Regions from separate parts of the Streptomyces sp. LX-29 genome, predicted to be linked through region 2. Evidence: riboswitches for the same ligand, from Rfam matches in the RefSeq annotation. Region 2 holds a riboswitch; the other holds the start of a gene.
The links. Region 2 has a riboswitch for thiamine pyrophosphate ahead of thiO (glycine oxidase ThiO). Riboswitches for the same ligand answer to the same signal wherever they lie in the genome.
Positions count from the first base shown of each region.

Region 1 (4,247 bases), 2.2 Mb from region 2:
TGGAATTCGCGGGCGGTGTCCGGGTCCAGGGCCAGATTGAACTGGTCCTCCCAGCGGAACTCGAAGCGGGCGTCGGAGAGGGCGTCGTCCCACTCCTGGGCGCCCGGGTGGCCCTTGGCCAGATCCGCCGCATGGGCGGCGATCTTGTAGGTGATGACGCCGGTCTTGACGTCGTCCCGGTCCGGCAGGCCCAGGTGCTCCTTCGGCGTCACGTAGCAGAGCATCGCGGTGCCCCACCAGGCGATCATCGCGGCGCCGATGCCGGAGGTGATGTGGTCGTAGGCGGGCGCGATGTCGGTGGTGAGGGGGCCGAGGGTGTAGAACGGCGCCTCCTCGCAGATCTCCTGCTGGAGGTCGATGTTCTCCTTGATCTTGTGCATCGGGACATGGCCCGGGCCCTCGATCATGGTCTGCACGTGGTGGCGCTTGGCGATCCGGTTGAGCTCGCCCAGCGTGCGGAGCTCGGCGAACTGCGCCTCGTCGTTGGCGTCGGCGATGGAGCCCGGACGCAGCCCGTCGCCGAGGGAGTAGGTGATGTCGTAGGCCGCGAGGATCTCGCAGAGCTCCTCGAAGTTCTCGTAGAGGAAGTTCTCCCTGTGGTGCGCCAGGCACCAGGCGGCCATGATCGAGCCGCCGCGGGAGACGATGCCGGTCTTGCGGCGGGCGGTGAGGGGGACGTACCGCAGCAGCACGCCGGCGTGGACCGTCATGTAGTCGACGCCCTGCTCGGCCTGCTCGATGACGGTGTCCTTGTAGACCTCCCAGGTCAGCTCCTCGGCCTTGCCGTCGACCTTCTCCAGCGCCTGGTAGAGCGGGACGGTGCCGATGGGGACCGGGGAGTTGCGCAGCACCCACTCGCGGGTGGTGTGGATGTTGCGGCCGGTGGAGAGGTCCATGACCGTGTCGGCACCCCAGCGGGTGGCCCAGGTCATCTTCTCCACCTCCTCCTCGATGGAGGAGGTGACGGCGGAGTTGCCGATGTTGGCGTTCACCTTCACCAGGAACCGCTTGCCGATGATCATCGGCTCGATCTCCGGGTGGTTGACGTTGGCGGGGAGCACCGCGCGGCCCGCGGCGATCTCCTCGCGCACCACCTCCGGGGAGACGTTCTCGCGGATCGCGACGTACTCCATCTCCGGGGTGATCTCGCCCCTGCGGGCGTAGGCCAGCTGCGTCACCGGCTGCCCGTCGCGGCCGCGGCGCGGCAGCCGGGGCCGGCCGGGAAAGACCGCGTCGAGGTTGCGCAGCCCGCCGCGCGGCGAGGTGTGCTTGATCCCGTCGTCCTCGGGGCGCGGTGGACGGCCGGCGTACTCCTCGGTGTCGCCGCGCGCCACGATCCAGTTCTCCCGCAGCGGCGACAGCCCGCGCCGGACGTCCGTCTCGATGTCGGGATCGGTGTACGGGCCGGAGGTGTCGTACAGCGTCACGTCCTGGCCATTGGTGAGGTGCACCTGACGGACCGGGACCTTCAGGTCCGGTCGCGAGCCCGCGATGTACGACTTGTGCCAGCCGATCGCGCGCGTGCGTGCATCCTGCATGGTCATGAGACCCACTCCCTACGCCGGCATTACCCGGTAACAGGTTCAGCGGTCGACGCAGCGGCTTCCGTACGTGTCCGATCCGTACGGAGGTCAGCGCCCTCTCAGCCCGGTGCTCCGAGCTCCCGCGATTGCAAAGGTGCCCCAACGCTAACGGTTGCTCCGGCGTGCTGAACAGGGGGATGGACTTTCCTTGCGATGATCGAACGGTGAGCCCCTCAGCACAGCCCCCACCGCACCCCCCGTCCAGCGAACCGCCCGCCGCCCCCGGAGCCGGCGGCGACCACGGCGGCGGCCCCGGCGCCGGATCCGGCGGCGGCCACGGCCATGCGCACGGCCATGGTCACGGCCATGGCCCCGCCACCCCGGTCTCGGCCCACCTCCGCAAGATCATCGCCGCCGTGCTCATCCCCTTCACCGCCGCCGTCGTCGTCGGCCTGGTCGTGCTGTGGCCGGGCGGGGCGCCCGAGGGCAAGGGCGGCGAGCGCTCCGGCCTCGGCTTCGACCAGCAGACCGTCTCCGGCCGGGTGGTGAAGGTCGAGGAGGTGAAGTGCGCCGACGTCAACGCGCAGCCGCAGGCGCCGCCGCCGGGCGAACCGGGGCAGCCGGCGCAGGGGGAGCCCCCGGCCGAGAGGGACGACCTCTGCAAGCGAGCGACGATCGAGGTCACCTCGGGCAAGGACAAGGGCCGCAGGTTCTCCGAGATCGTGCAGCCGAACGCCTCGCGGCAGTACTCCACCGGCCAGGAGTTGAAGCTGGCGTACGCGCCCAAGGCACCCGAGAACCTCCAGTACTCGGTCAGCGACATCGACCGGTCCGTGCCGATGGCCGTGCTCGCCGCGCTGTTCGCGCTCGCCGTGGTGGCCGTGGGACGGCTGCGCGGCGTCTTCGCGCTGCTGGCGCTGGCCATCAGTTTCGCGGTGCTGACGATGTTCATCCTGCCGGCCATCCTCCAGGGGTCGAACCCGCTGGTGGTGGCGATCGTCGGCGGCAGCGCGATCATGCTCATCGCGCTCTATCTGTGTCACGGACTGACGGCCCGCACCTCGGTGGCCGTAGTCGGGACGCTCATCTCCCTGCTGCTGATCGGGGTGTTGGGCTCGGTGTTCATCGAGTGGGCGGCGCTGACCGGCGACACCGACGACCTGACCGGCCTGGTGCACGGCCTCTACCCGGACATCGAGCTCCAGGGCCTGCTGCTGGCGGGCGTCATCATCGGCTCGCTGGGTGTGCTGGACGACGTGACGGTCACCCAGACCTCGGCGGTGTGGGAGCTCAAGGACGCCGACCCCGAGGCGGGTTGGCGCAAACTGTACGCATCCGCGATGCGGATCGGACGGGATCACATCGCTTCGGTGGTCAACACGCTGGTGCTGGCCTACGCGGGCGCCTCGCTGCCGCTGTTGTTGCTGTTCTCGATCGCGGACAGCAGCGTCGGCACGGTGGCCACCAGCGAGCTCGTCGCCCAGGAGATCGTACGGACGCTGGTGGGCAGCATCGGGCTGGTCGCGTCGGTGCCGGTGACCACCGCGCTCGCCGCGCTGGTGGTCTCCGCCGACCGCGGGCCGGCGGGCGCCGGGCGCGGGGCCGCACGGGCCGGGGCGGGCGGCGGAGACGGCGCGTCCCGAGCCGGGGCGGGCGGCCGCGGCCGACGTCGGCGGGCGAAGCCTCGCGGGCGGTAGGAGCCCGCGCGGCACGCCGCCGAGGGATCGGGCCGCACGGGCCCGGTCCGCCTCCGTCCGCGTCAGCGGACCCCGCCGCGTCAGCGGACCTCAGCCCGCGTAGCGGTCCTCCGCCAGGATGCGGTCCAACTCCGCCTCCAGGTCGCCCACCGGGTCGATGGCGGTGCGCTCCTCGCCGAACGGCACCAACCGGTCCGTGCGGTCCAGGAACGCCACCAGCGGGGCGGCGGCGGAGCGGAACAGGGCCCGCTCGCCGCCCACCTGGAGCCGGATGAAGACGTCGGAGAGGCCCTTGGGGGAGGTGGGGGCGATATGGACATCGCCCTCGCCGGTGGGTGCGCTGAGCCCGTCGAGCAGCAGCTCCCGGGCGAAAGCCCAGGTCACCGGGGCGTCTCCGGGTAGATGGAAGGTGATCTCCACCGCGTACGGGTCGGCGCTGTCGTATCCCAGCTCGACCGGGATGCGGAAGGAGAGGTCGTGGGAGACCACGAAGGACATCGTCACTTCCGCCTGGACTGTGTCGCGCATGTCTCGCATCGTTCGCCGCCCCGAATTCGATTGGGAATGGCCAGGTTTGGATGCCAAGCCCTCTTGACGCCATGCTCCGCCGAGGGCTAGCTGATCACAAGGAGTGGGTCTTCAGATACCGAAAGAGAACGAGAGCGTGCTGATGACCCGGTCGACTCTGGAGCGTAGCGAACCGCTTGCGGAACGCAGTCATCGTGCGCGGATCAAGGGCATGGAAATGGCCAGCGCCTCCGCCCCGCTCAGCCGGAATCGGTGCGATCGATGGGCTCGATGCGGCCGATGTGCTCGATGTGATCAGGACCGGCGCATACACCGCGCCCCACTGCTCCGTCGCCAACAGGCACCCCCTGGGTGTGTCTTCACAGGAGTAATCCCTCACGGCGGCGGATGGGTGCGCGATGTCCCTCCCGAGGCGTACTTGTGGGGCGTTGACACGACGGCAGTAGGACTTCCGCCATGGGCGGGTGATGACTTTCCCATGGGTGGGGAGTGACGCCCG
Region 1 is NZ_CP089746.1:3,781,368-3,785,614, forward strand. It holds gene thiC (phosphomethylpyrimidine synthase ThiC) at 1-1,544, opposite strand, end outside; TPP riboswitch at 1,537-1,677, opposite strand; gene LRS74_RS16260 (YibE/F family protein) at 1,721-3,220, shown strand; gene LRS74_RS16265 (SsgA family sporulation/cell division regulator) at 3,311-3,748, opposite strand.
Region 1: it holds a riboswitch for thiamine pyrophosphate, as region 2 does, so the genes downstream of both, thiC (phosphomethylpyrimidine synthase ThiC) here and thiO (glycine oxidase ThiO) in region 2, are expected to answer to the same signal.

Region 2 (4,247 bases):
TCCCGCAGCAGCGTCAGGGTGCCCACCAGCCCCTTGACGACCTTCCCATCGCCGATGAAGTCGGCGGGGACCATCAGCACTCGGTTCTCCCCGCGGCGCACGGCGATCAGCTGGCCCTCCTTGATCAGCTGGCGGACGCGGGTCACCTCGACCCCGAGCCGCTCCGCGATCTCGGGGACGTTGAGCCAGGCGGGCACGAGAGCATCGATCTTGGTGTCAATCTCGGTCACGGGAACAAGCCTGCCATCTGGGACTGACACTCGGCGAACGCACCGCCTCCCGGGGAGTCACGGCGCGGCGCGGCGCGGGGGTCACAGGACCGCCGACTTCAGCGCCACGGAGGGATCCACCGCGGCGGTGCGGTCGATCGCCGCGCCGCTCTCGATGAGCTTGCGGCCCTGCGCCAGATCGCGCGGGCGCCCCACCGCCAGCAGAGCCACCAGCACGCCCTCCCGGAGCCAGAGCACCGTCCACGCGGCGCCGGAGGGGTCGCCGCGCCACAGCACCTCGTCGGCGCCGCCGTGGTCACCCGCGTACTGCACGAAGCGGCCGAACTGCTCGGACCAGAAGTACGGCACGGGGTCGTAGGCCAGACCGGCGAAGCGCGGCTGCTGGAAGCCGACCAGGTTGGCGGCGACCGTGCGCGGTCCCTGGAGGGCGTTGTCCCAGTGGTGCACCAGCAGCCGCCGCCCGTAGCGGGCGGAGGGGAACGAGGCGCAGTCGCCGACCGCGTAGACGTCCGGGGCGGAGGCGCGCAGCCGCTCGTCCGCCTTGACCGAGCCGTCCGCCGCCAGCTCCACGCCCGAGCCCTTCAGCCAGCCGGTGGCGGGGCGGGCGCCGATGCCGACGACCACCGCGTCGGCCCGCAGCCGCCGCCCGTCGGCCAGCCGCACCCCGCCCTCCTCGACCGCCGCCACGTGCGCGCCGGTGACCAGCTCGGCCCCGCTGTCCAGGTACCAGCCCGCCATGAAGACCGCGACCTCCGGCGGCAGCGCCCCGGCCAGCGGCAGCTCGGCGGCTTCGACGACGGTGACCGTGCACCCCGCCTCCCGCGCGGCGGTGGCGAACTCGGCGCCGATCCAGCCCGCGCCGACCACCACGATGTCGTGCCGGTTGGCCAGCACCGGGCGCAGCCGCTCGGCGTCGTCCAGGGTGCGCAGCAGGTGCACCCCGGGCAGGTCGGCGCTGCCCGGCAGGGCGATCGGTTCGGCGCCGGTGGCGATCACCAGGTGGTCGTAGTGGAGCGGACCGGTCACGGTGTCGACCCGGTGTTCCTCCGGGTGCACGCCGGTGACCTCGCGCCCCAGCTGGAGCTCGACGCCGAGCCCCGCGAAGTCCACGTCGTAGGCGGAGCCCTCGGCGGTCCCCAGCAGCACCGCCTTGGACAGCGGCGGCCGGTCGTACGGCGGGTGCGGCTCGGCGCCGATCAGCGTGATGGCGCCCGGCCAGCCCTCCTCACGCAGCGCCACGGCGGTCTGCACGCCGGCCATCCCGGCGCCCACGATCACCACTCGCTGCCCGCTCAGGGAGCCGGCTGCTCCGCTTCCGCTCCGCGCGCCGGCCTCGGGTCCGGTCTCCGGCGGAACGACCGGAGGCTTCTTCTCGTCCGTCCGCGCGCCAGGCCGGGCGCGCTCGCTCAGCTGCTCACTCACCTGATCACTGTAGGTCGCTTCGCGCGGGGCGCCGAAGCATTCCGCGCGGAGGCCGCGCCGGGACCGCCGGCGCGCCGTCGGCTCCCGCCGTCCGGGCTCGCCCTTCCGGCCCATTCGGACGGCGTACTAGGGTGGCGGGCCAAGAGCACTCGCGGGAGCCCGGACGCACCGGGCTGAGAGGGAGGCTGAGGCGGCCTCCGACCGTACGAACCTGATCCGGGTCATGCCGGCGAAGGGAGGGGCTGACAGCCCATGCACGCTACGGGCGAACCGTACGACGTCCTGGTCGTCGGGGGCGGAGTCATCGGTCTGGGAGTGGCCTGGCGGGCCGCCCAGCGGGGACTGCGCACCGCGGTGGCCGACCCGACCCCCGGCGGCGGCGCCGCCCAGGTGGCGGCCGGGATGCTCGCCGCCGTGTCGGAACTGCACTACGGCGAGGAGACACTGCTCGACCTCAACCTCGACTCCGCGCGGCGCTACCCGGCCTTCGCCGCCGAGCTGGCGGAGGTCGCCGGCCAGGACATCGGCTACCGCGCGTGCGGCACGCTCGCCGTCGCGCTCGACTCCGACGACCGCGCCCACCTGCGCGAGCTGCACGCGCTCCAGCAGCGCTGCGGGCTGGACTCGCAGTGGCTGTCGGGGCGCGAGTGCCGCCGGCTGGAGCCGATGCTGGCGCCGGGCGTCCGCGGCGGACTGCGCGTGGACGGCGACCACCAGGTCGACCCGCGGCGCCTGGCCGCGGCCCTGTCGACCGCCTGCGAGCGGGCCGGGGTGGTCTTCCACCGCTCCCGCGCGGAGCGCCTCACACTGCGCGGCGACCGCGCGGGAGGGGCCGAGCTGGCCGACGGCTCCCGGGTCGACGCCGACCAGACGGTGCTGGCGGCCGGCAGCCACAGCGGCCGCATCGGCGGCCTGCCCGCGGGCGTGCTGCCCCCGGTGCGCCCCGTGAAGGGGCAGATCCTGCGGCTGCGGGTGCCGGAGCCGTACGCCCCGTTCCTGTCCCGGACGGTGCGGGCGGTGGTGCGCGGCGGACAGGTCTATCTCGTCCCGCGCGAGAACGGCGAACTGGTCCTCGGCGCGACCACGGAGGAGCTGGGCTGGGACACCACCGTCACCGCGGGCGGCGTCTACGAACTGCTCCGCGACGCCCACGAGCTCATCCCCGGCATCACCGAACTCCCGCTCGTCGAGACCCGCGCGGGGCTGCGACCCGGCTCCCCCGACAACGCGCCGCTCCTGGGCCCCACCGCGCTGCCGGGCCTGCTCCTGGCCACCGGCCACCACCGCAACGGGGTGCTGCTCACCCCGGTCACCGGCGACATCCTGGCCGAGGTGCTGACCGGCGGAGAGCTCCCCGCGCGGGCCCGCCCCTTCTCGCCCGAGCGCTTCACGGGCGCCGCGCGGGCCGCGGTCCCCGAGGCCCCGGAGCCTTCGGGCAAGCCGGCGCCCGCCGTGCCGCCCGTAGCCCACGCCGCGCACCCCGCGCGGTCCACGACCACTCCCCCGCCCTCCCCCTCGGCACTCCAGGAGCAGCCCGCATGACCGCGTCCGCGAACGGCGACGCCATGTCCGTGTCCGTCAACGGCGAGCCGCGCGACCTGCCCGCCGGCCTCACCCTCGACCGGCTCGTCGCGACCCTCACCACCGCCGCCAGCGGCGTCGCCGCCGCCGTCAACGAGTCCGTGGTGCCCCGCAGCCAGTGGCCGCGGACGACACTCGGCCACGGCGACCGCGTCGAGGTCCTCACCGCTGTCCAGGGAGGCTGACCATGGCCGACGACCCGCTGCTCATCGCGGGCACCGCCTTCGCCTCCCGGCTGATCATGGGCACCGGCGGGGCGCCCAGCCTGGAGGTGCTGGAGCGCGCGCTGCTCGCCTCCGGGACCGAGCTCACCACCGTGGCGATGCGCCGCCTGGACCCGACCGTGCAGGGCTCGGTGCTGTCCGTGCTGAACAAGCACGGCATCCGGGTGCTGCCGAACACCGCGGGCTGCTTCACCGCGGGCGAGGCGGTGCTCACCGCCCGGCTGGCCCGGGAGGCGCTCGGCACCGACTGGATCAAGCTGGAGGTGGTGGCCGACGAGCGCACCCTGCTCCCGGACCCGGTCGAGCTGCTGGACGCCGCCGAGGTCCTCGTCGACGACGGCTTCACCGTGCTGCCGTACACCAACGACGACCCGGTCCTGGCCCGCAAGCTGGAGGACGTCGGCTGCGCCGCGATCATGCCGCTCGGCTCCCCCATCGGCTCCGGGCTCGGCATCCGCAACCCGCACAACTTCCAGCTGATCACCGAGCGCGCCGGTGTCCCGGTGATCCTGGACGCGGGCGCGGGCACCGCCTCGGACGCGGCGCTGGCCATGGAGCTGGGCTGTGCCGCGGTGATGCTCGCCTCGGCGGTCACCCGGGCCCAGCACCCGGAGCTGATGGCCGGCGCCATGCGGCACGCCGTGGAGGCGGGCCGACTGGCCCACCGCGCGGGCCGCATTCCCCGCCGCCACTTCGCGCGGGCCTCCTCGCCCACCGAGGGCGTCGCCGACTTCGACCCGGAACGGCCGGCCTTCACGTCCTGACGAACGCGGCCCCGCGCGGCACGCGA
Region 2 is NZ_CP089746.1:6,022,687-6,026,933, reverse strand. It holds gene LRS74_RS25415 (Rv2175c family DNA-binding protein) at 1-230, opposite strand, end outside; gene LRS74_RS25410 (FAD-dependent oxidoreductase) at 312-1,490, opposite strand; TPP riboswitch at 1,794-1,907, shown strand; gene thiO (glycine oxidase ThiO) at 1,905-3,194, shown strand; gene thiS (sulfur carrier protein ThiS) at 3,191-3,418, shown strand; gene LRS74_RS25395 (thiazole synthase) at 3,421-4,221, shown strand.